3 regions of the Oceanobacillus picturae genome follow, and region 3 is predicted to be linked to each of the others. Evidence: predicted binding sites of a transcription regulator. Region 3 holds the regulator's gene; each other region holds the start of a gene.

Region 1 (8,242 bases), 250 kb from region 3:
AAGTTGAAAGAACGTTATGGTAGGTTAGAGTCTAAAACCAAAGATTCAGAGTGAATTACTATTAAAAAAGGAGTGCTCTTAAACGAGCACTCCTTTCGTAATCCTTACATATATCCCCAAATTAATGCTAGTAATGAACCGAAGACTGTCACTACTGCAATAAAAACACCGTAATAAACATTGGATAGAATTAAACCACTATCCTCTGATTCTCTAGCATGCATGAACACCATTAATTGCAACATTGCTTGAACAAACGCTGTAACAAGTAAGATCGTCATGCCTAATGCGAACGACATATCTACGAAGTATACCAATAAAGCAACGGCTGTTAAGACAAGGGAAAATACAAATCCCATTACCTGTTTTAGTGGAAATAATTCCTTCATTTACATCATTCCTTTCAGATAGATGAAGCTGAAAATAAAGATCCAAACAACATCTAGAAAGTGCCAGTAAAGAGAGAATATAAAGGATTTATTTGCAGTTTCAGGTGTGAACCCACGTTTTGCAACTTGTATCAGGATAAATATTCCCCAGAACAAGCCTAATGTAACGTGTAATCCGTGTGTTCCTATCGTTGTTAACAATGCAGACGTGAAGGCACTTACTGTTATGCCAGCTCCTTCATGGATGTAATGATTAAACTCATAGATCTCCATACTAAGGAACCCTGCACCAAGAACAAGCGTGATGATAAAGAACGTCATCATCGCTTTCTTGTTTTTAAGCCTCATTGCATGCACCGCTAAACCAACGGTAAAACTACTTGTAAGCAGTAAAATTGTTTCAATTAATACTGGTGACAATTCAAAGATTTCTGCTCCACTCGGTCCACTTCCATGACGACCTTCTAATGTAAAGTAGGAAGCAAACAAAGTACCAAAGAGCATTATTTCTGCTCCAATAAAGATCCAGAAACCTAATATATTTAAACGGCCCTGTTCAGAGCTATACTCTAACGGCTGCGAGTGATCCAATTTCATTATTTTCCACCTCGCAATTCAGATTCTGTTTTTTCAATTTCCTCAACAGGTATGTGATACCCGTGATCTTGCTCAAAGGAACGGTGAATTAAGCATGCGACAATACCTAACAAGGCAATAGCAACACCAATCCATATGCTAAATATAAAGGAGAACCCAAGAACAAAGAACAGTGAACTCATAATAAATGGTACACCACTATTATTCGGCATGTGGATTTCCTTCAATTTTCCACTAAATAGCTTATGGCCGTTATATTTTGAATCCCAGAATGCTTCACTTGAATTCACTTGAGGAACTTCAGCAAAGTTATATTCCGGTACTGGTGTATTTGTTGCCCATTCAAGAGAACGCGCATCCCAAGGATCGCTTCCGATATCTCTTGAAGCATAGCGAGTACTGTAATAGATATTGTAAACAATTATGATAAACCCAATAGCTAACATCACTGCGCCAGCAAATGACACCATATTCCAGAAGCCAAAGCCTGTGGATTCAGAATAGGTATACATACGGCGTGCCTGACCATCCAACCCGGATATAAACATCGGGAAGAATGCTACACATGTACCGACTGAAATAAACCAAAATGCCCACTTACCAATTCGTTCGTTTAGCATAAAGCCAAACATTTTAGGCCACCAGTACGTTAGACCGGCCAGCATCGCAAATACTACACCTGGAATAATAACTAAGTGGAAATGCGCTACTAGGAACATCGTGTTGTGATATTGGTAATCAGCAGCTGACATACCAAGCATAACACCTGTTACCCCACCTATTGTAAAGATAGGCAAGAATCCTAGTGAATACATCATCGGTACTGTAAATCGGATACTCCCTTTATATAAGGTGAATAACCAGTTAAAGATTTTAATACCTGTTGGAACAGCAATCGCCATTGTGGTAATAGAGAATATACTGTTAACCATCGCTCCCTGACCCATCGTAAAGAAGTGATGGACCCATACTACGAACGATAGAAGCGAGATAATTACCATTGAAGCAACCATCGATTTGTATCCATATAAATTACGCCTTGCAAAGGTAGAAATGATTTCACTATAAACACCGAATGCTGGAAGCACTAAAATATAAACCTCCGGATGTCCCCAAACCCAGAACAGGTTGGCCCATAGCATATCCATTCCACCATTACCTGTTGTGAAGAATTGCGTGCCGAATAAACGGTCCATTGTTCCCATTGCAAGTGCAACAGTTAAAACAGGGAATGCAAAGGTAATAATTAAGTTGGTTATCAGTGCAGACCAGGTAAACATCGGCATCTTCATAAGTTTCATGCCTGGTGCACGCATTTTAAGAATTGTTACAATAAAGTTAATACCTGTTATTAAGGTACCTATACCCGCAATCTGAATGGCTATCATATAGTAATTCGTTCCGACCGACGGGCTAAACTCATTACCTGCCAACGGAAAATATGATGTCCAGCCAGAGCTTGGTGAACCACCAATAACAAAGGACAAGTTAAATAGCATCGCGCCCATAAAATAAAGCCAAAAGCTTAGTGCGTTTAAACGCGGGAATGCTACATCTCGCGCACCAATCTGTAATGGTACAACAAAGTTCATTAAGGCAATAATAAACGCCATTGCCATGAATATGATCATAACAACACCGTGTGTTGTAAATATCTCATTATAATGTTGCGAGTCGAGCAACTGAGCGTCCGGTGTAGCTAACTGTGCACGCATCATCAGTGCGTCAACGCCTCCACGGAAAAGCATAAGGAGCGCAGAAATTAAATACATAATACCAATACGCTTATGGTCAACGGTTGTTAGCCATTCGCGCCATAGATAACCCCATTTTTTAAAGAACGTTAAACCAGCGATAATTGCAAGTAGGGTAATCCCAATTGCAACCATGGAGGCATATATAATCGGACTTGGATGAGGTATCGCAAAACGTTCAAAGAACTCCATATTTTTTACTCCTTTCAAACCTGCTATAAAGTGAAACTCCATTTAAAAAGGACTGATCGAATAGTCAACCGCCTTTTCTCTTAAAAAACTTCACATGCTCAGGCCGGCATGGCAGCACATACGCTGACACACGCCGACCTTATTGTTTAAAACTAGGACATTACTTTCAATTAGTGTTCATGATCTTGCTCGGAATGGTCACTGTGTTCTTCATCTGAATGGTCAGAATGCTCATCATGGCTTTCTTCTGAATCTCCACCATGATTATGACCACCATGCTCCCCTTCTGGTGCAGGCATGAACTCTAGATGTGTACCTGTGAAGGTTTGCTGACCAAGATGGCCTGGCTCCAGAAGTTCTTCAAACTTATCTTCTGTTATTGGGTCTGCAGTCGTTTGTACTTCCTCCACCCATTCATCAAACTCATCTGGCGAGACGGCATTTACATTGAACGTTTGCTCTGCAAATCCTTCCCCACTAAAGTTAGCATTTCTACCAGAATATTCACCAGGAACATCTGCCGCTAGATGAAGCGTTGTTACCATATCGGACATCGCGTACTTCTGTCCACCCAATTGTGGTACCCAGAAAGCACTTATTGGGCCGTATGAATACAATCTAAATTCAAGCGGGCGATCTGTTGGTACATAAAGATAATTCATTGTTTCTATGTTTTCTTCCGGATAGCTAAAATGCCATTTCCAATCAGAAGAAGATGCGTAAACAACGAGTGGTTCTTCATCATACCCTTCTGGTGTTGCTTCAACCTTGTAGTTACTCTCTACCGATACAAAAGAAAGATAGGCTACAATCAGAACAGGAATCCCTACACAGATTGCCTCAACCCATACATTACCTTCAATATGTGGCGGCTTATAATCCTCCGGCTGTTTAGACGCACGATATTTAACCAGCATAAAAATTAAAATTGCAAAGACTGCAATGACAATAAACGACATAATTCCAATGGAAAGTAAGATAACATCTGCCTGCGTCTGTGCTTGTGGTCCCTTTGGATCCAATACAGCTAATGGCTCACAGCCTGTTAATACAGTAAGTACAGTGAGGATAGCTGCTAGTATCATCCATTTTATTTTCATAGAGATACTCCTTCCTTATAAATTAGCTATATTCTAAAACTACAAAACTATTATTGTTACAAACTTCACAAACATAGTATTATCTTAATACCAGATAAGGAGAAAAACAATTAAAAAGTATTTTCTGTCATAAAATGTTCATGGAAATTAGAACAAAAAGTGAACATTTTACAAATGGGGTTTCATAAGCACTTTTAGGAGAGAACATTAGCCCTGACAGGTTAGCTCAATTGCAGCGTTAGCTTGGTTGATTGGATTGCATTTCTGATTGATTCACTAGCTCTTGTGGTTGATTGGGAGGCGTTTCTAGTCGATTCACTCGCTTTTGTGGTATTGGATATCCTTTTGTCTATTCACTCCCCCTTCTCACAAAAACAAAACCTCCGCCATCAATATCTACTAATTTCCGTAAAAAAAGCCAACCCTATAAGGCTGGCCTCTTTTTGTACCAAAATGACGATCCTTTCTAAATATATTTTAAACCAGACGCTTCGTCCAAAAGTTACCACAATACTCGTTTCGCCACTTGCTCCTCCAGTAACTCTTTAAATTTCTGGAAGGCCACTTGCTCTGTTTCTTTCACGCCATATTGTCGTACTGTAACATTTTCACTCTCTATTTCTTCATCTCCAATGACAAGTGCATAGGGAACTTTCTTTATTTGTGCTTCCCTTATTCTGTATCCTAGCTTCTCATCACGTTCATCCATGTGAACCCTAATTCCTTGTTGCCGCAATTCACCCTGAAGCTTTAGACAATAATCTACATGTACTGCAGCAACAGGAAGTAATTGCACTTGCACAGGTGCCAGCCAGACAGGAAATGCCCCGGCAAAATGCTCGATAAGAATTCCAAAGAAACGATCAATTGAGCCGTATATGGCGCGATGTATAACCACTGGCCTCTCCTTTTCCCCTTTTTCGTTAATATATGTGAGGTCAAATTTTTCCGGCATTTGAAAATCGAGTTGAATAGTGGCACACTGGTGGCTTCGCTTTAATGCATCTTTTATGTGAAAATCAATTTTCGGACCATAAAACGCACCATCTCCCTCATTCACCTGGTATGCGACACCCATTTGCTTAAGCACATTTTCTAAAGAATCTTCTGCATGGTCCCAGAGCTCATTAGACCCGAGAGATTTCTCTGGACGTGTTGATAGCTCCACAGTAAATGAAAAGCCAAATGCCCGGTACATAGCATCCACTAACCGAATTGCAGCCTTGACTTCCTCTTCAATCTGATCCTCCCTTACAAAGAGATGGGCATCATCCTGGCAAAAGGAACGAACTCGAAGCATTCCATTCAAGGCACCACTGTACTCATGCCTGTGAACCTGGCCAAATTCTGCCATCCGTATTGGTAAGTCTCTATAGGAATATAAATTATTTTTGAAAATGAGCATATGGCCTGGGCAGTTCATTGGTTTCATCGCAAATTTTGTATTGTCTACTTCAGAGAAATACATATTCTCTTTATAATGATCCCAATGGCCAGATTGTTCCCATAACCGCTGATTCATCATAAATGGTGTCCGAACTTCTTCATAACCAGCTTTTGTTTGTAGTTCCCTCGAGAATGCTTCTAACTCATTTCGGATGATTTGACCTTTTGGCAAGTAAAATGGCATCCCTGGTGCTTCCTCTGAGAACATGAACAGCTCTAGTTGTTTCCCTAACTTCCGGTGGTCACGTTTTTCCGCTTCTTCACGTAATTGAAGATATTCCTCCAACTCTTTGTTTTTACGAAACGCTACCCCATACACTCGCTGCATGACTTCATTATTCTGATCACCCTTCCAGTATGCGCCGGACACATGTGTTAGTTTAAAGGCTTTCACCAAACCAGTTCGTGGCAGGTGTGGTCCACGGCATAAATCGACAAACTCCCCTTGCTGGTAGATGGAAATCTCAGCATCCTCATCCAAATCTCCAAGGATTTCCAGCTTAAAGGATTCCCCTTTTTGTTCAAATAGCTCTCTCGCCTCTTGATACGATAACACCCTCCGTTTTATTTCCAAATTTTCCTTAATAATGCTGTTCATTTCTTTCTCAATCATTTTCAAATCCTCATGTGATAAACTCTTTGTTAGCTTAACATCATAATAAAAGCCATCTTCAATGACTGGTCCAATCCCTAATTTAACCTCATTAAAGCAGCGTTTTAATGCCTGTGCCAAGATATGTGCTGTACTATGACGCAACACACCTAATGCCTCCTCGTCCTCTAGTGTTAAAATAGATAAGGGACCACCTTTCACAAGAGGCTGCGCCATATCTACAAGCTGCCCATCAACCTTCCCTACTATCGCTCTCTTTGCCAAACTTGCACTAATGGATGCGGCAATCTCCCTAACTGTAATCCCTTTTGAATAGCTTTTGATTTGCCCATCTGGAAATTGAGCGCTTATTTTCTCCATAAAAATTCCTCCTTTAGATATTAAAAAACGCACTCATCCCAATAAAGGGACGAGTGCGTTTACTCGTGGTTCCACCCAACTTCCCAATGAAATACTTCATTGGCTTTGGACGCTTTAACGCAGCGTAGACGGTATTGGTTACTCTACTTTCCCCAATACGGCTCCAAGGTGGTGTATTATTTTCCATCACTGGGAAGTTCGCAGCAATTCTTCCCTCTCTGTTAGCTGTAAAAATAATACCTATCCTTTTCCTAGCATGTTTTTATTAGATAACTTGCCATCGATCGATTTGTCAAGATTGTGTACTGGAGTCTTCAAAATGTTACTATGTTGTCTTTTGTTCCATAGCTATAAGTTATATTTTCCTAAAATAAAAAAACACATCTATCCCGGTATAAGGGACGAATGTGTATGTTCGTGGTTCCACCCAATTTCCCAATGAAATGAAAGATTCACTGGCTTTGGTTGCTTTAACGCAGCAATTACGGTATTGGTTACTTAGTTTCCCCGATACAGCTCTGAGGTGGTACATTTATTTCCCTGCGTTAGGAAGTTTCCAGCAAGCCTTCCCTCTCTGATAACCGGTAAAATAATGCATTTCCTCTTCTTCACTACTTATAGAGGTTGTTCAAAAAATCCGGTAAAAATGACACATCGGTACTGATGACCTTCGACTAAATTCCGACACGTCCTGTGTCGAACGTCGAAGTCACCACATCCTGTGGAAGCTCGTTGGCTTGCTTTTCCGTTCCTCACGTATTAATTGCATACGTTTCGGTACTCAAAGCTACGCCGCCTCGAACTTCTCGGTCCTTTTTATCCTCCTTTTTGAACACGCACTTATAACTAATTTTTATATATGCTATTACAAATACTTGAAAAAGGCAATACTTTTTTCAAAAATTCGAAATGTCCTTACGAAGTCTTGTTTTACTTCTTGGCTAGACAGGGAAGAGTTGAGAAAAAGGAACCGCTCTAGGAGGAGTTTATTATGCATCCGTGGAAAATTTCACTTATATATTTACTCTTTTTCGCTGGTATGATTTTTGTGAATTATTCTGTTGGATCCCAAGTAGGTCAAATTGCCAATCAGGATCCAGCCCTTATCCAGCCAGCTGGGTATGCATTTTCAATATGGGGACTCATCTATATACTTTTGTTCATTTGGATTATAAAAGGTTTTTTCGCTCGCGACCCAAAAGCAGATCTTTACAGAGAGCTACGTTTTATGATTCTCTTAAATTTTGTATTGAACAGCTTATGGATTATTACCTTCACCCAGCAGATGATCCTGTTATCAGCAGGCATTATTATTTTATTATTGCTTTCACTAGTAGGGATTTATCAAAAGGTACACCGCCATAAAGCCAGCAATACATGGGACTATGCACCTTTTTCAATCTATACTGGATGGGTATCTTTAGCCAGTATCGTAAATGTTTTCACTTATATAGAAAGAAGTAACGCACTCTCCTTTATTGGGATAGGAGAAACAGGTTGGACGCTCGTTGCGGTACTCGGGATTAGCTTGGTTGCTATCTCCACCATTCTCTATCAAAGGGATCTGTTTTACCCACTCGTGTTAATTTGGACGTTTAGTGTGATTATGATAAATCTACAGAGTAACGCACTACAATGGGTGCTTATCGGCTGTATCATCATTGTGAGTGCGTTTATTTTATACAGCTTCTTCACAAGTCTTAAAAGACGGAGGCACAGAATTTTCAGCTAGACTAAAACAAATCCATCTGCCTAGGTGCTAGACCTTCGAATTCAATGCCCAGCATTTGC
Region 2 (8,242 bases), on a different contig from region 3:
CGAATAAAATTCGGAATGCTATTGCCCCAAACGTTCCCCAGATAACAGCCTTTCGTTTCACCTGATCTGGCAATTTTCTACTTGCCATCGCGATGACGACAGCATTATCTCCACTTAGTATGATATTGACGAGCAGTATCTTTAGTAATGGCTCTATGATCTCCATAACGAGTCTCCCCCAATCTATTTCCTATGGATAGCCTATGATTCTAGTGAAGGAGACAGACCAGACAAAGAGCATTCCCTCTTCTGGACACGCCCTCCGTGTTTGCAGGTATCTTTCCAAGGGAAACTACATTATAAAGACGGAAAGGAGATTGGGTCTAAATGCAAAACCAATATACGGAACTATTTATTAATGGAAAATGGACGACAGGGTCTTCTGGCAAAAAAGTTGAAAATTATAATTCATACAATGGTGAACCCTTAGGAACCATTCAATCAGCAAATCCTGTAGATCTAAATCAAGCATATGAAGCTGCTGCTGCCTACCAGCCAAAATGGGAGGCAATGGAGCCGGCTAAAAAGCAGGAATATTTACTTCACTTAATCGAAACAATAAAAGACAATAAAGCACATATTGTGGATTGGCTTATCAAAGAAGCAGGCAGCAGCAAAGTAAAAGCAGAAGTTGAGATTCAGTCAGCGATTCAAATTATCCGTGAATCAGCTTCCTTCCCAACAAGAATGCAAGGCACAACTGGGACCTCTAATACGGAAGGAAAAGAAAATTACACATTCCGCTCAGCCAAAGGCGTAATTGGGGTAATTGGTCCGTGGAATTTCCCATTCCATCTGGCAATGCGTACGATTGCCCCAGCTCTAGCGACAGGGAATACGGTAGTAGTAAAACCAGCTTCCGACACACCCGTAACATCTGGTTTGTTAATTGCTGATTTACTACAGGAAGCAGGCTTTCCAGATGGCGTCATTCATGTAGTAGCTGGACGTGGTTCTGAGATCGGAGATGAATTTGTCGAGCATCCAGTCCCTAAACTCATCTCATTCACTGGGTCGACAGAGGTAGGGAAGCATATCGCTCAACTTGCAAGTAAACATTTAAAAGAGACCTCTCTTGAACTTGGCGGTAATAATGTAATGCTCGTACTGAAGGATGCAGATATTGAGAAAGCAGCCGAAGCAGCCGTTTTCGGTTCTTTCCTTCACCAAGGACAGATTTGTCTATCACTGAATCGCATTATCATAGACGATAGTATTTACGATGACTTTGTCTCAGCATTCACGCAAGCTGCCGAAAGACTTAAGGCAGGAGATCCTGCAGAAGACGGTGTGTTAATCGGTCCGATTATTAACCAAGGACAGATAGAGCATATACAGGAGCTTGTAGAAAGTACAATCGATCAAGGTGCCAAGCTCCACACAGAATTTAAGACAGAGGGAAATGTTATAAAACCAGTTATTTTATCAGAAGTTACTAACGATATGCCCGCAGCGAAAGAAGAAGTATTTGGACCTGTGGCTTCCCTTCTTCGTGCAGCAGATGAAGAAACGGCAATTAAAATTGCCAATGATTCCCCTTATGGATTAAGTGGGTCTATCTTTACAAAAGATCGCTATCGAGGCATGCAGGTTGCCAAACGTATTGAAACTGGGATGGTCCATATTAATGATATGTCCGTTAATGACGAAGCACATATGCCGTTTGGTGGTGAAAAGCAATCAGGCATCGGGCGCTTTAATGGCGAATGGATTATGGATGAATTTACAACCACGCAATGGATTAGTGTACAGGCAGAGAATCGAGAGTATCCATTTTAATAAGATATTATAGAACAAAAATCCCAAGATACATGTGTTGTATCTTGGGATTTTATTTGATTAAACAGTAAGCACCGGTATATTACTACCTATTATCATTTACATACTGACGCATATGATTTTTTATGCCAGCTAAGTAAATAGATGAAGGATCATCTTCCTTCTCTAGTTCTAGAGTAGAGCCATCGGTTGGAAGTGTGTTATTAAATCGTTCCTCATATTCGGCAACATCAATCTCTTTTCTTGAATCAAGTATTTCTCTATGCCTAGCAGGCTGCAGAGCACTTCTAAAGCCCGGCTGCAAAATACCGGAAAAGAATTCGCCTACAGCACCAGAACCGTAGCTGAATAACCCGATTCTTGCGCCTTCCTCCAAATCCTCTTTTGTTTCCAATAGAGATAGCAGGCTGAGGTAAAGTGAGCCGGTATAAATATTACCAATACGCTTATTATACGTTTTGCTTGCTTCATTATTTTCTAACAATCTGTTTTGTGTAACTTCATCAGTCTCAGGTAAGAGTGGCTTTAATGCTTTTTGCCCCATCTTGGTATATGGTAGATGGAAGCAAATTGCTTCGAAATCAGAGAAGGAAGCGTCTGTTTTTACTTTATATTGCTCCCAAACCTTCGCAAAAAATTCAATGTATTGTTCATTTGATAGTTTACCGTCAACGATTGCTTTATCTGTATAAGTAGGGCGCCAAAAATCCATCACATCACTCGTATGGTAAGCACTTTTCTCCTCAAGCGCAAGTATTTTCGGGTCAGCACTAATTAACATGGCAACCGCTCCTGCTCCTTGTGTAGCTTCCCCACCAGTACGAAGTCCATATCGGGCAATGTCAGATGCAAGTACTAATACTTTGCTTTCTGGATTTAACGCAATATGACCTTTAGCCATCTGGATGGCTGCTGTTGCTGCATAACAAGCTTGTTTCATTTCAATACTACGTGCATCAGGATTTATCCCAAGCAGATCATGCACATAAACAGCTGATGCTTTTGAGCTGTCGATACCTGTTTCTGTACCGAAAATGACAAAGTCAATCTTTTGTTTATCCGTTTCGTCTAAAATATTTAAGGCAGCATTGGCTGCAAGTGTTACCGTATCCTGTGTTATTGGAGCAAACGCCATTTCTTCTTGTCCAATGCCTATCGTGAATTTAGCAGGTTCCACGTCTCTTGCAATTGCTAGTTTATTCATATCTACATATAAGTGTGGTGCGTAAAAACCAATTTTATCAATACCTATTTTCAATGTCCTGCTCCTTTGCTACTAAATTTCTACTATTTTACAAGTGATGTATTTCACAAAAATGAAGTCCTTCAAGTTTAATGCAATATAAGATTAATAATATACTTTTTTCTATTCAAAAACAATTCATGTGTACAGAGTATTCATTTAACGTTTCATCAACGCCTTAATCGGAGTTGTTTGAAAAACCTTTATCAAACAAATTATGTTTCCTAGTTCGCATCTGAATACTGAGTATGAGACCAATCGCTGCCATGTTAGTTAACAATGCACTACCTCCATAGCTTATAAATGGCAAGGCAAGCCCTGTTATTGGCATTAATCCGATTGTCATTCCAATGTTTTGAAATACTTGAAAAGCAATTAAAGCTATAATTCCTATTCCTATGTATGCTCCAAAAAGGTTCTTTGCATTTAAAGTAGCTAGTACAATTCGATAAATAAGAAAGAAATAGAGAAATACTAAAATACAAGCACCAATGAAGCCGAATTCTTCACCAATCACCGCAAAAATAAAGTCTGTATGTGCCTCAGGAACCTTTCCACTTTGAATTTGCACTCCTTGATTAAAACCATTTCCAGTTAACTGCCCTGATCCTATCCCCATTCTTGCTTGTTTCAGCTGATATCCAGAGTTGGAAGGAAAATGTTCAGGGTCTAACCAACCATAAATTCTAGATAGCTGATGGGGTTTAAAGATTTGCATCAATAATTCTGGTGCAACAAAGTAGAGACATACAATTACAGAAACTAGAGCGACTACTCCAATAAGAATAAGCAGAACCATCTTGCTCGAAATCACCGATATAAACAACATAGTAGCGGCAGCCATTCCTACCATGAGGGCAGAACCCAAATCTGGCTGTACTAACACCAAAACGAATGGAACAAGGGTAACAATGCCAATTTTTATTATAATCGGTATACTCTTTTTAAATGAGAGCCTTTTGTTACCAACCTTATTTAAAATGGTCGCAAGGTATAGAACCAGAGAAAACTTCAAAAACTCAGAAGGTTGTAATTCAAATAAACCAAAGTTAATCCACCGTTGGGAACCGTTTTTAATCACACCAAAAAAATGTACATAAATAAGTAATAGCACACTAAATAGATATAAATAGAAACTCCATCGCTTTATTAGATCATAGTCCAATAGCGCAAAGGCAGCTAAAACAGCAAAGCCCAATATATACCAAAATATTTGTCGTTTCAAAAAATAAAAAGAGTCAGCCGACTCATATTGCCCAGAACCACTATAAACTGCTATCAAACTAAATAGGAAGAAACAAAATATAACAAATAATAATGTATAATCAATTACATGTTTTTTCGAGTTCATAAAAGCCAAATCCTATCCTTGTTTAGCCAGCATGCTTACAGTTAATTGTACTGCAATAGCATCATCTATATACCCAATAGGAAAGAGATAGTCAGGAATTAAATCCAATGTTAAAACAAAGTATAGTAGAGCTCCGCCCATTATGAGTTGATGCTTTATTGTTACATTCCCAGATGTAAACTGCTCATACATCTTTTCTAATTGTTGTATAAACGGGCCAGCAGCACCAATACGCTTTATCTTACTTTTAAATTTCTCCTTTATCGTTTCCTGCCCCTCTTCTGTCATTGCGTGTTGTCTGTGATTTTTCAACTGTTTCTCCAAACGATCAATTGAAAATTCATGGTGGTCCATATCGGAAGTTTCGATAACCTGTATTAGCTGTTGGATATGCTTTTCTACTTTTTCCTCATTATTATTCGAAATAGAATGATTAGCATAACCAGCAACTTTCAAAAGCTCCTCTATTGGTATATTTATGGCTTCAGAAAAAGCCCTTAAATGATGGATGTTAGCTTTCCTCTTGCCATTAATAATTCTAGAAATGCTCGAAGTTTCTATATTGGTCATTTCACTAAATTTACGCATGGTGAGACCGTTTATCTGTAATTGTTTTTTCAAAAATCCACCAAATTCTGTAGTCATTTTTTATGTCCACCTATCTATAATGTCTTGAATACCTCATCTATATCGCAATTTACAGTATCGTTGACAATTTGTCAATTTATTAAACAAGCATCTAATTAAATATTAATTTAACAAGTAATTAGCACTTTGACATTTTGTCAACATTATCATATAGTTTACATAAATTAATACAAGGAGTGTCATTAACATGGGGAGATTAAAAAAGAAATCAAAATTAAAGAAAAGAATAAAGCTTAGTATGCTTACTTTCGTTCTAATAATTGGAGGAGTAGTTACATATAGCATCATTCAGTTTAATCAAGGTTTATCCGCAGCAAAAAAGGAAAATTCCTCGGATAGCGAAGCAGTGCATACAGACTTTGCAGGGGAGGAAGTAAAGTTTGGAGAAGTAAAGGTGCTTTTAATCGGATCAGACGCAAGAGAGGGAGAGCAAGGTCGTTCAGACACCTTAATGATTGGTTACTATAATCAAAATACGAATGAAGTAAAAGTAGTATCTTTAATGCGCGATATTTATGTAGACATCCCAGGATACGGAATGAATAAGTTAAATGCAGCTTATTCTTTTGGCGGCCCCGAACTACTTAGACAAACAATTAAACAAAACTTTGATACAGATATAAATTATTATGCGATTGTAGACTTTAACGGGTTCCCTAAAATAGTAGATGTAATTGCACCGGACGGTCTAAATATAAATATAGCAAAAAAAATGTCAAAGAATATTGGAATGACGCTAGAAAAAGGAGAACAAACCTTACACGGCGAGGAACTTTTAGGTTATGTACGTTTTCGGAAAGATAGTGAAAGTGATTTCGGAAGGGTAAGACGCCAGCAGGAAGTTCTGTCAAAACTAAAAGATGAGGCAATTTCAGTGAATAGTATAGTAAAATTACCTAAGACACTAGGTATAGCAACAGGCTATGTTGATACAAATATTAGTAATAATATCTTATTTTCAATTGGAAAAGGGTTACTAACTTCAGATCAAGATGTCGAGACAATGAGACTACCAGTTGACGGATCATTCACAAACCAACGTGTCAATGTCGGGGCTGTATTAGATATAGATTTTGATCAAAATAAACAAGCCTTAGAGGACTTTTTATCAAGATAGATAAATTTTCCTGAGCTATTAAATGAAAGACGCACGTGAATTTAACTGATAGCGAATTTCTCAGAAAATAAAAGGTGCTATTTCACGTGTAATACGGAATAGCACCTGGAAAGTAAGTTCCGAATTCAGAACCTTTTATTATAGAAAAAATTCAAGTTTTGTGGTTAAGTACTGATCCACAAAAGTTAGAATCTACTATGCTGGCTCGGTACCAATTTTCTTAACAGAGAAACTACCAAATTTTCATCTAATAACTAACTTTCGTTTCATTACGTAATGTCCCTATGCCTTCAATGGTGCACTCTACCATTATATTTCCCCCAACCATTTCTGCACCAACAGGGCTTCCCGTTAAGATAACGTCTCCTGGCTGTAATGTCATCACATGAGATAAGTAACGAATCATCTCTTCAATGGTGACAATCATTAAATGTGTTGGACTATTTTGCTTCTCCACACCGCCCACTGTGGCTTCAATTCGAATCTTGTTTAAGTCAAGGTTCGTTTCTACTACTGGACCGATCGGTGTAAATGTATCAAAGGCTTTCCCAATGGTCCAGTGGCCATCCGGATGAAACATGTCCGGTGCTGTAACATCGTTTGCAATTGTATACCCAAATACATATGGTTCCACAGGATCTTCTGGTTGTAATTGCTTTATCTCTTTCCCAATAACCACAGCCAATTCTGCCTCAAATTTTACATTTTCAACCTGCTCTGGTATGACAATGTTTTCATCAGGACCAATAACGGAAGATACTGGCTTAAAAAAGAATACTGGATGCTGTACAGGGGCACTAGGTAATTCCTCTTCACTTGCTACATAATTCGCACCAATACCTATAATTTGATTTGGTAGGATTGGTGCAAGTAGCTGCACTTCACTACGTAGATGAACCCCACTTGTTTTCTTCCAATTGCTGTAGGGGGCCCCAGAGATTTGGATGATTTTGTCTTTTTCCAAAATACCTTGAAACACTTGATTTTTATCCTTGTATCGAACAAATTTCACAATTTCACCCTCTCTTCTTTTTTTACTTTCCTTCCCTCATGCAAAATAGGTTCTGTATAGCCATTGGGCTGCTTAAATCCTTCGAAGACAAGCTTACATGCGGTCTGGAAGGCAATTGAATTTGCTTCGTTATTTGCCATTGGCTCGTAGGAAGCATCCAGCTGATTCTGTTGATCGACCACTTTTGCCATATTCTTGAATGTATCGTAGACCTGTTCTTTTGTACAAACTCCATGGTGCAGCCAATTTGCAATATGCTGACTGGATATTCGAAGTGTAGCACGATCTTCCATTAAACCAACATTGTGAACATCAAGTACTTTAGAGCATCCAATTCCTTGATCTACCCAGCGGACAACATACCCAAGTATCCCTTGAACATTATTATTTAATTCCTGTTGAATGTTTTCTTTAGCTAACAATTTTTCAGTCATAATAGGTATTTTTAAGAGCTCGTCACGATAGGAAAATAGCTCGGTCTTCGCTAGAAGCTGTTCTTGAACCTTGGAAACATCCACTTGGTGGTAGTGAAGAGCATGTAGTATGGCAGCAGTCGGTGATGGGACCCATGCTGTTGTAGCACCAGATAGTGGATGAACCACTTTTTCTTCAAGCATTGCTTTCATTCGATCTGGCGCAGCCCACATACCCTTCCCAATCTGTGCAATTTTCGGGAACCCACTTGAAAGGGCAGTAAAGACATTCGATGATTCATAGGCTTTAATCCACTCCGTATGCTTCATGTTATTCTTTCTTTGCACCGGACCAGCAAGCATAGACGTATGAATTTCATCGCCAGTACGATCCAAAAGTCCTGTATTTACAAATACAATACGCTCTTTTACTTGCTTAATACACGCTTTTAAGTTAAGGGAAGTTCGCCTTTCCTCATCCATGACGCCGATTTTAATCGTATGCCGTGTTAGGCCAAGTATATCTTCTACACGGTTAAACAATGTATTACTAAACGCTACTTCCTTAGGACCATGCATTTTAGGCTTAACAATATATATAGAGCCTAACTCTGAATTGGCATATTTCTCTTTTCCATTCATTGAGTGTAGGGCAATAAGACTGGTGACGACGGTATCT
Region 3 (8,242 bases):
ATGGGAGTGTTTTTTATCTACATTGCCATTCTTAGCGCACAGGACACAATTTGGAATATCACCACAATGGTTCTGGCGCTGTTTGCCACCCTTGAATTTGGTGTAAGTATACGATTAATCAGTTTACATTTTCGCATTAAAAAGAATAAAAAGGAGTAGCATGTAGAATGCTGCTCCTTTTGTATGGTTGCGATTTATTTTACGTTCTTTAGTTTATCTAACCAATCCTCTTTATTCTCAATCATTTTTTCCATCGTCGTGTAACGAATAACATAAAGGTGGCCATCTTTACTAAAGGCACGCGCTACTTCTTCCTGATCATATTGTGTGCTATCGTCCGTTACACTAAACTCGTAGATAACCTCCTGATCCGTTTCTTCCAGCCGATTAAATTCCAGTTCTCCGTCTATCATACTCGTTAAATTCGTTTCCATCGCTTCAACAAACGTGGTAATACCGCCATTAGCCGCTGCATCTGGGAAAACGTGAACCGTTAATAGCTCTGTATAATTCTCAAACGTTTCACCATTAATAAGAAATTCTGCAATTCCTTCTCCTTGGGCTTCATTATAATTGCCAAGCACCCATTTTTCGCTATCAAAAGGCATTTCCAATGAAGTGATCAAATCAGCATACTGCCCTTCCATCGCAACATCTTCAGCTGCTCCTTCTTCTATCTCTTCACCGTTTTCATCGAGTGGAATGGTTTCTTTTACTTCTGATCCATAAATCTTCCATACCCCGTCCTCAGGTTTCAATGTATGAACACCCTTCGTAAGGTTATTCTGGTATTCTGGTCCATCTACTTTCATGGAAGTCTGTGTATAAGCGACTCGTGCTTCTTCTTCCGATTTCTCTTCAACAGCTAGGTCAGACAACTGCATATCCAATGTGTAAGCAGATACCTGGTCTAATAAGTCTTTTGTACTGTTGTAGGCAGGGGATTCGCTATGTATGGTTTCCATATGGGCATCTATGTCTTGATCCATCATAGACTGAATATTCACCTCTAGCACCTCAAACAATTCATCATCTTCCGGAACAGCCTCTTCCTCTGGCTCTTCCGCCGCTTCTGTTTCTTCTTCTTTTTCTTTCTCATCACTTGGTTCTTCACTGCTCGTTGACTCAGAGCACGCACTAAGGAATAAAGCAATAATAAGTACTGTTATAAGAACTATAAATTTTTTCATATTTCCTTACCTCCTAAAGTTAAGTTATCCTGCAACAGCAAACCAGTCATAATCATACCTCATTACTAAGTGAATAGACAGATGTCTTATTCCCTAAATAATTTTCTGATAAAACAGGTATTTTTGACTATTTTTTTAAAAATGTAGTTTGTTTAATACAAGGTGTGGGAGTGCATGCTGGATTGGAAGCGGTGTTTGATTGATTGGGAGGCTCTTCTGGTTGATTGGAAGGTACTTCTGGTTGATTGCGAAGATCCTCTAATCGATTGGATCGCTATTTTCGTTGATTGCGACGCTCCTCTAATCGATTGGATCGCTCTTCTCGTTGATTGCGACGATCATGTCATCGATTAGATCGCTCTTCTCGTTGATTGCAACGCTCTTGTCATCGATTAAATCGCTCTTCTGATTGATTAGAACAGCCCTGATCTTCTCTTTTTCTATTCATCTGCCAAACTCCCTAGTCAGACAAAGTAAAAAGCCCTTCAAAATCGAAGGGCTTTGCCAACATGACTTTATTCTTCTATTTCTTCTATCTCTTCCGATACAAGTGGATAATGTTTTAGGAAATACACTAATGCTTGCAGTTCTACTGCGAGATCAATGTGGTGAACACGAATATGGCTAGGTACCGATATTCTGGCTGGGGTGAAGTTGAGTATACCCGTGATGCCATGCTCAACAAGCCGATCTGTGATCCCGTCTGCTTCACTCGCTGGAATGGTCAAAATGGCGACCTTAATCCCATTAAGCTTTTCTTCCATATCCTTAATGTGATAAATAGGAACCCCACCAATAGTAGAGCCAACCTTGTTTTCATCTGCATCAAATGCCATTTGGATCTTTATATTATTATTTTTCATAAAGTTATAATGCAAGAATGCGGTACCAAGATTACCAACACCAATTAAGGCAACATCGGTTAACTCGTCTTGGTCCAAGGTTTTCCTGAAGAAACCAAGCAAATATTCAACATTGTATCCATACCCCTTCTTACCAAGCGCACCAAAGTAGGAGAAGTCTCTGCGTATCGTGGCGGAATCTACTTTTACTGCTTCACTTAGTTCCTTGGAAGAGACACGTTTTTTACCTTGGTGATTTAAGTTATTAAGAAAGCGGTAATATAATGGCAATCGTTTAGCAGTCGCTTGTGGTATTTTATTTTGATCCATCGTTATTCCTTCTTTCGGTACAGTAATTATGTATTAAAACTATCTTTCACAGAGCAAGGCATTGCCCACTCTGCTAAAAATGCTATGTTTTATGGTAAAATTGGTCTATTTTTCATTTCTCTCTCCCTCTATTTTAGCAGAAACTTCATAATAAGTCGTGATTCTTTTCACAATTCATTATGAAATTTTTTACAGCATCTTGTATTTTACTGATGTGTCTAGGTAAGGTAAACTAAGAGAGATGAGGTGACAGAGATGATACTTATGCAGGTTAATGGCATTTCAAAAGCCTTCGGAGCGGATGAAATACTATCAAATATAAAATTAGAAGTAAAAGAGAACGACAGAATCGCGCTAGTAGGTAGAAATGGTGCTGGTAAATCCACGCTTTTAAAGATCATGGCCGGTGAATTAACATATGATAGCGGGGAACTTTTTAAACCAAAGGATTTGAGCCTTGGTTATCTTTCCCAGCATACTGCTCTCGACTCCAACCTAACTATATGGGATGAGATGCTAGGTGTGTTTTCTGAACTAGTAAGCAAGGAAGAAGAAATTCGCAAGCTTGAAAACCAAATGGCGGATACAGCAAGTTTAACTGAAACCGCTTATCAAAAATTACTACATGATTATGATCAATTACAGCAGGTGTATCAACAAAGTGGTGGATATACCTATGAAGCGGATATTAAAGCAGTTCTGACAGGGCTACATTTTCAAGATTATGATTATAGTACACCGATTACAGAGCTGAGTGGTGGCCAAAAAACACGCCTTGCTTTAGGTAAGCTATTGCTCACCAAACCACAACTCCTTATTCTAGATGAGCCGACAAACCATTTAGATATTGATACACTTGGATGGCTTGAAAACTATTTAGTCAGCTACCCAGGGGCAGTTGTAATTGTCTCCCATGATAGATACTTCTTGGACAAAACAGTATCGATTGTTTACGAAATCTCTCGACACAGAACAAAGAAGTACCATGGAAGCTATAGTAAATTCCTTGATCAAAAGGCCTTGGATTATGAGAAGGACTTAAAGGAATTTGAGAAACAACAGTCTGAAATCAAAAAGCTTGAAGACTTCGTGCAGCGAAATATTGTACGAGCTTCTACCACGAAACGAGCACAAAGCAGAAGAAAGCAACTGGAGAAAATAGAAAGATTGGATAGGCCTCAAGGCGATGAATCCTCCGCTTCGTTTTCTTTCCAAATTAACCGACGCAGTGGGAATGATGTATTAAAAATAGATCAGCTTGCTTTTGGTTATGGTGATGCAACCGAAAACATCTTTGAAGACGTTAAACTTCATGTGAATAGAGGCGAAAGAATTGCCTTGGTCGGACCAAACGGGGTCGGTAAAACGACGTTACTAAAGGCCATCATGGGCAAACTCACCCCTAACGGTGGCAACATTCAAATCGGAACAAATGTGCAAATTGGTTATTATGATCAGGAACAGGCCAATCTTACTTCTTCCAAGACTGTACTATTAGAATTGTGGGATGAATATCCGACCGAAAATGAAAAAGATATCCGCACGATTCTTGGAAATTTCCTTTTTTCTGGGGATGATGTGTTGAAGCCTGTAAGTGCTCTTAGTGGTGGAGAAAAGGCACGGCTTGCCCTAGCTAAGCTAATGATGCAGAAAGCTAATTTGCTCATCCTAGATGAACCGACAAACCATCTCGATATAGACAGTAAAGAGGTACTTGAGGCAGCTCTTCTCGATTTTCCGGGTACCATTGTTTTTGTATCGCATGACCGATATTTCATAAATAAAATTACGGATCAGGTAGCCGAAATGCAGCGGGATGGTATCACCATATATTTGGGCGATTATGACTATTATATCGAGAAGAAAGAAGAAGAAGCCGAGCTCAAAAGACTACAGCAAACAGAAGAAGTATTTAAAAAAGCCGACCAGCGTAAACGTGACTTCAAAATGGAGAAACAGCTTCAAAGTCAGCGACGAAAGAAAGAACGGCGGATTCAAGAATTAGAAACGATTATTGAGCAATATGAGTTAGAGATTGAAAAGCTAGAAGAAAAAATGACAGGGCCTGAAGTATATCAAGACCATGAGAAGGCACTCGCTCTAACAGAAGAAACAAGCAATCTAAAACAAAAAGTAGAAGGATTTATGGAAGAATGGACAGCCTTACAAGAAGAAGCGTAATAGTTAAACATAACAAAACCCGCATGCAATCATGCGGGTTTTGTTCTATTTGAAAAGATAATCATTCTGTATGGAATGCTCTACAGCCACTCTGTACACAAGCCCTAATCCGATCATTGTGGATAACACAGAACTACCACCATAACTTATCAACAGGAGCGGGATCCCTGTGATCGGCATTATCCCCAAATTCATTCCAACATTTTGGAAGACGTGGACAAGTAGAATGCTCATAAATCCAAAACAAACATATGAACCAAAAGGAGAATGTTTAAACATACTTAACCCAAGCGTAACTAGTTTATATAGCAACATAAAGTAAAGAAAAATGACCAATGCACTACCAATAAACCCAAAGCTTTCTCCTATGACGGAAAAGATGAAATCCGTCTGTGCTTCTGGTGTGGCAACCTGCAAACTACCAATTCCTTTACCAAATAACTGTCCAGAACCAAGTGCCATATGAGCCCGGTCAAAGTTGAAGGTCGCATCTGGTGATTGCTGATCTGGATTAAACCACGTCATAATTCGGTCAATCTGATATGCATTACTACTTCCGACTATTTCTTTTGCTATGTCCGGGAATCTTACGATAAATCCAAGCACAACCCCAATTAAAGAAGATATCCCCAAAATAAGAGAACCGATAATTTTCCAGCTAATACCTGACAAAATGATCAACATTCCACAGACAAATAAATATACCATTGCTGTTCCAAAGTCAGGTTGCAGCATAATCAGCATGACTGGAAGTGCTGTTAAACCAAGAATTTTAAACAACAATAAAAAATCACTTTTGAGATTGCTCGCAGCGTACTTTTCCTTGTGCTTACTAATTACTGCGGCTGTGTATAACACTGTTGTCATTTTTGCAAATTCTCCTGGCTGTAAGGATAAACCAGGCAAGGTAAACCAACTTTTTGCCCCATTTACGGGTTTGGCAATACTTTCAGGACTAACAAGGAGAATCGCAAGTACTAAAAGGCCAGTTAGGTATATGAAAATACTTGCCTTATACAATTGATCCAGATCAAAATACTGTATTGCTGCAATAATACAAATACCAATCGTGAACCAGACTATCTGTTTCAATACAAAGTTTTCATCGTATTGCTCCAATTGCTGTGCATTGTATACTGCAAGCAGACTCACCGAAACAAATAAGATAAACAATGTAATAAGGTCATTCTGTATATAAAAGGATTGTTTTTTGGACATCTTCCATTCACCAAATTTCCATTTTGCTTAATCAAACGATTGATTTAAATCTTCTTAACATATCCACAGGTTCTATTTCTTCATAAGTGCGAAAACAAAGGTTGTCAACACAGTTATGCACATTATCCACAAACAAGTTATAAGTTATCCACTATTTTTATCCCCAGATAACACCTTTGTAAACCGTTTTCTTCATAGGTTACCCACAGTCTTGTGCATAACTGTGGATACTTTTTATTCTAATATAAGAGATGGGTTAGCATTTAAATCCCAAGAAGCCCTTTTCCCTTGTTCATAAGCGATCGTGCCTGCTGCCGCAATCATGGCTGCATTATCGGTACAAAGCTTTAAAGGAGGAATGAGTAGCGGGACTTCCGTATCCGCAAAGGCATCTTTCAACGCATTACGTAAACCACTATTCGCTGCCACACCACCTGCTACTATTACTTGTTTTACTTTATATTCTTTTGCAGCACGCAATGTCTTGGAAACAAGTACGTCTACTACACTTGATTGAAAGCTAGCAGCAATATCTTGACTCTTTAATTCCTCTCCACGCTGGCTTGCATTGTGAATTGTGTTAATCACTGATGACTTCAAGCCACTAAAGCTAAAGTCATAGCTACCTTCTTCAAGCCAAGCTCGAGGGAAATTAATGTTGGCTTCCCCTTCTGCTGCAAGTCGATCTATTTGTGGTCCGCCAGGGTACGGTAAACTTAACATTCTAGCAACCTTATCATAAGCTTCTCCTGCCGCATCGTCCCTCGTTTCACCGATGACTTCATAGCTACCATGTTCTTTCATCAGTACTAGCTCCGTGTGCCCCCCTGACACGATAAGAGCTAATAGCGGAAATTGGAATTCCGTCTCCAGACGATTTGCATAAATATGACCAGCAATATGGTGAACACCGACGAGTGGCTTTTGTTTAGCAAAAGCCACAGCCTTTGCCGTGTTTACTCCGATCAGTAAGGCACCAACAAGACCCGGGCCTTCCGTCACGGCAATTGCATCTATTTCATCCCATGTGAGCTTTGCTTGTGTAAAGGCCTCTTCAAGCACGAGTGTCATTTGTTCCACATGGTGTCTTGAAGCGATTTCTGGAACCACACCGCCAAAGCGTTTATGGCTTTCAATTTGTGATGCTACCACATTGGAGACAATCGTAGTTCCATTTTTCACGATAGCAACTGCTGTTTCATCACAGCTGGTTTCTATTCCTAATATAATCGTATCATTTTTCATAATATATTCACCCACATAACGATGGCATCTTCCTGATTGTCTGTATAATAATTTTTTCTTATTCCACCAGGTACCAACCCAAATTTGCGATATAATTTTTGTGCGGGAATATTCGATTCACGTACTTCAAGCGAAAGACGTGTCGCCCCTATTAGCTTAACTTGTAAAAGCATATATTGAAATAGCTTTTCTCCAAGTTTGTTACCTCTTAATTCTGGCATAATCGCAATATTCGTTACTTGAGCATCCTCCAAGACAACCCAAGTACCCACATACCCGACAATCCTTCCATTCCATTCTATCACATAATAATAGGCATATTGATTATCAACAATTTCCTGGTAAAAGATATCCGTAGTCCATGGCGTGGTAAAAGATACTCTTTCAACTTCCATGACTTGATCGACGTCAGCTATCTCCATTTTTCGTATCGTTATCTCACTCATTATTCTGCTGTTCCTTCTGTTGCTTTAACCACTTTGCCTCCGCTTCAGCAAGACGAAGATAATTTGGAGTCAGTGCATGAGTTGGCTCTGCCTGCTTTCTTGTTCCAGCTAACACTAAATGGCTGGCATCTGCTACTTGGTAGGCTAACTCTGGTATCACAGCCTGCTTCCCAAGCTGTGTGTTGATTGCTTCCATGTAAATATCGATATCCGGACTTAAAAATAATACGGGTTTATCTTCTTTCGCAAGACTTTCTAGCAAATCCGCCATTAAAAGATTTTCTTCCTTGTATACGACTTCAGGCTGCCCATTTTTCCATTCATAGACTGCTGAATAGACTAATCCGCGTCGCGCATCAAAGAAGGGACAGATATAACCATTAAAGAATCTTCCTTGATATGCCAAGACTTCCAAGCTAGAAACACCTATTACTGGAATTTCTAATGCCCAAGCCATAGATTTCGCTGTTGCGAGACCAATGCGTACACCAGTATACGAACCAGGCCCCTTAGCCACAACGATTTGATCAAGCTCATCAGGCGTTATGGAGACATCCCTCATAAGCTGATCTATAGCAGGCATTAAGCGCACGGAATGATTCTTGGCTAAATTCGTTTTCATTTCTCCAATAGGTTTATTATCCTTTACGATGGCGATCCCCAACACTTGATTAGAAGTATCAATTGCAAGTATATTCATTCACGTTACTCCTCATGTTTTCAGTACTCGAAGGTTCTTTAAATGCTAATTACAGATCTCGTAATATCCCTTCGAAGTGCGTACCATATG

The links. The regulator Rex, encoded in region 3, represses fermentation and respiration genes when NADH is low (regulators of the CRP and FNR family bind a similar motif). The targets are predictions, from matches to a motif close to TTGTGAAATATTTCACAA.
Region 1: qoxA (cytochrome aa3 quinol oxidase subunit II) is a predicted target of Rex. The motif match lies at 4,086-4,103, and genes of this name have one in related genera.
Region 2: BN988_RS04860 (hydroxymethylglutaryl-CoA synthase) is a predicted target of Rex. The motif match lies at 3,076-3,093, and genes of this name have one in related genera.

What each region holds. Positions count from the first base shown of each region.
Region 1 is NZ_CCAX010000002.1:85,318-93,559, reverse strand. It holds gene BN988_RS11530 (hypothetical protein) at 1-54, shown strand, start outside; gene qoxD (cytochrome aa3 quinol oxidase subunit IV) at 105-389, opposite strand; gene qoxC (cytochrome aa3 quinol oxidase subunit III) at 390-986, opposite strand; gene qoxB (cytochrome aa3 quinol oxidase subunit I) at 986-2,932, opposite strand; gene qoxA (cytochrome aa3 quinol oxidase subunit II) at 3,103-4,032, opposite strand; gene thrS (threonine--tRNA ligase) at 4,535-6,451, opposite strand; T-box leader at 6,494-6,713, opposite strand; T-box leader at 6,846-7,069, opposite strand; gene BN988_RS11500 (tryptophan-rich sensory protein) at 7,443-8,183, shown strand; gene BN988_RS11495 (DUF72 domain-containing protein) at 8,185-8,242, opposite strand, start outside.
Region 2 is NZ_CCAX010000001.1:961,725-969,966, forward strand. It holds gene BN988_RS04850 (YjbE family putative metal transport protein) at 1-166, opposite strand, end outside; gene BN988_RS04855 (aldehyde dehydrogenase family protein) at 328-1,779, shown strand; gene BN988_RS04860 (hydroxymethylglutaryl-CoA synthase) at 1,865-3,037, opposite strand; gene rodA (rod shape-determining protein RodA) at 3,201-4,373, opposite strand; gene BN988_RS04870 (DUF1232 domain-containing protein) at 4,386-5,018, opposite strand; gene BN988_RS04875 (LCP family protein) at 5,209-6,138, shown strand; gene BN988_RS04880 (fumarylacetoacetate hydrolase family protein) at 6,386-7,150, opposite strand; gene BN988_RS04885 (malate synthase G) at 7,147-8,242, opposite strand, start outside.
Region 3 is NZ_CCAX010000002.1:339,814-348,055, reverse strand. It holds gene BN988_RS12860 (YdiK family protein) at 1-159, shown strand, start outside; gene BN988_RS12855 (hypothetical protein) at 195-1,190, opposite strand; gene BN988_RS12845 (redox-sensing transcriptional repressor Rex) at 1,706-2,362, opposite strand; gene BN988_RS12840 (ABC-F family ATP-binding cassette domain-containing protein) at 2,618-4,543, shown strand; gene BN988_RS12835 (FtsW/RodA/SpoVE family cell cycle protein) at 4,589-5,761, opposite strand; gene tsaD (tRNA (adenosine(37)-N6)-threonylcarbamoyltransferase complex transferase subunit TsaD) at 5,996-7,006, opposite strand; gene rimI (ribosomal protein S18-alanine N-acetyltransferase) at 7,003-7,455, opposite strand; gene tsaB (tRNA (adenosine(37)-N6)-threonylcarbamoyltransferase complex dimerization subunit type 1 TsaB) at 7,445-8,152, opposite strand; gene tsaE (tRNA (adenosine(37)-N6)-threonylcarbamoyltransferase complex ATPase subunit type 1 TsaE) at 8,202-8,242, opposite strand, start outside.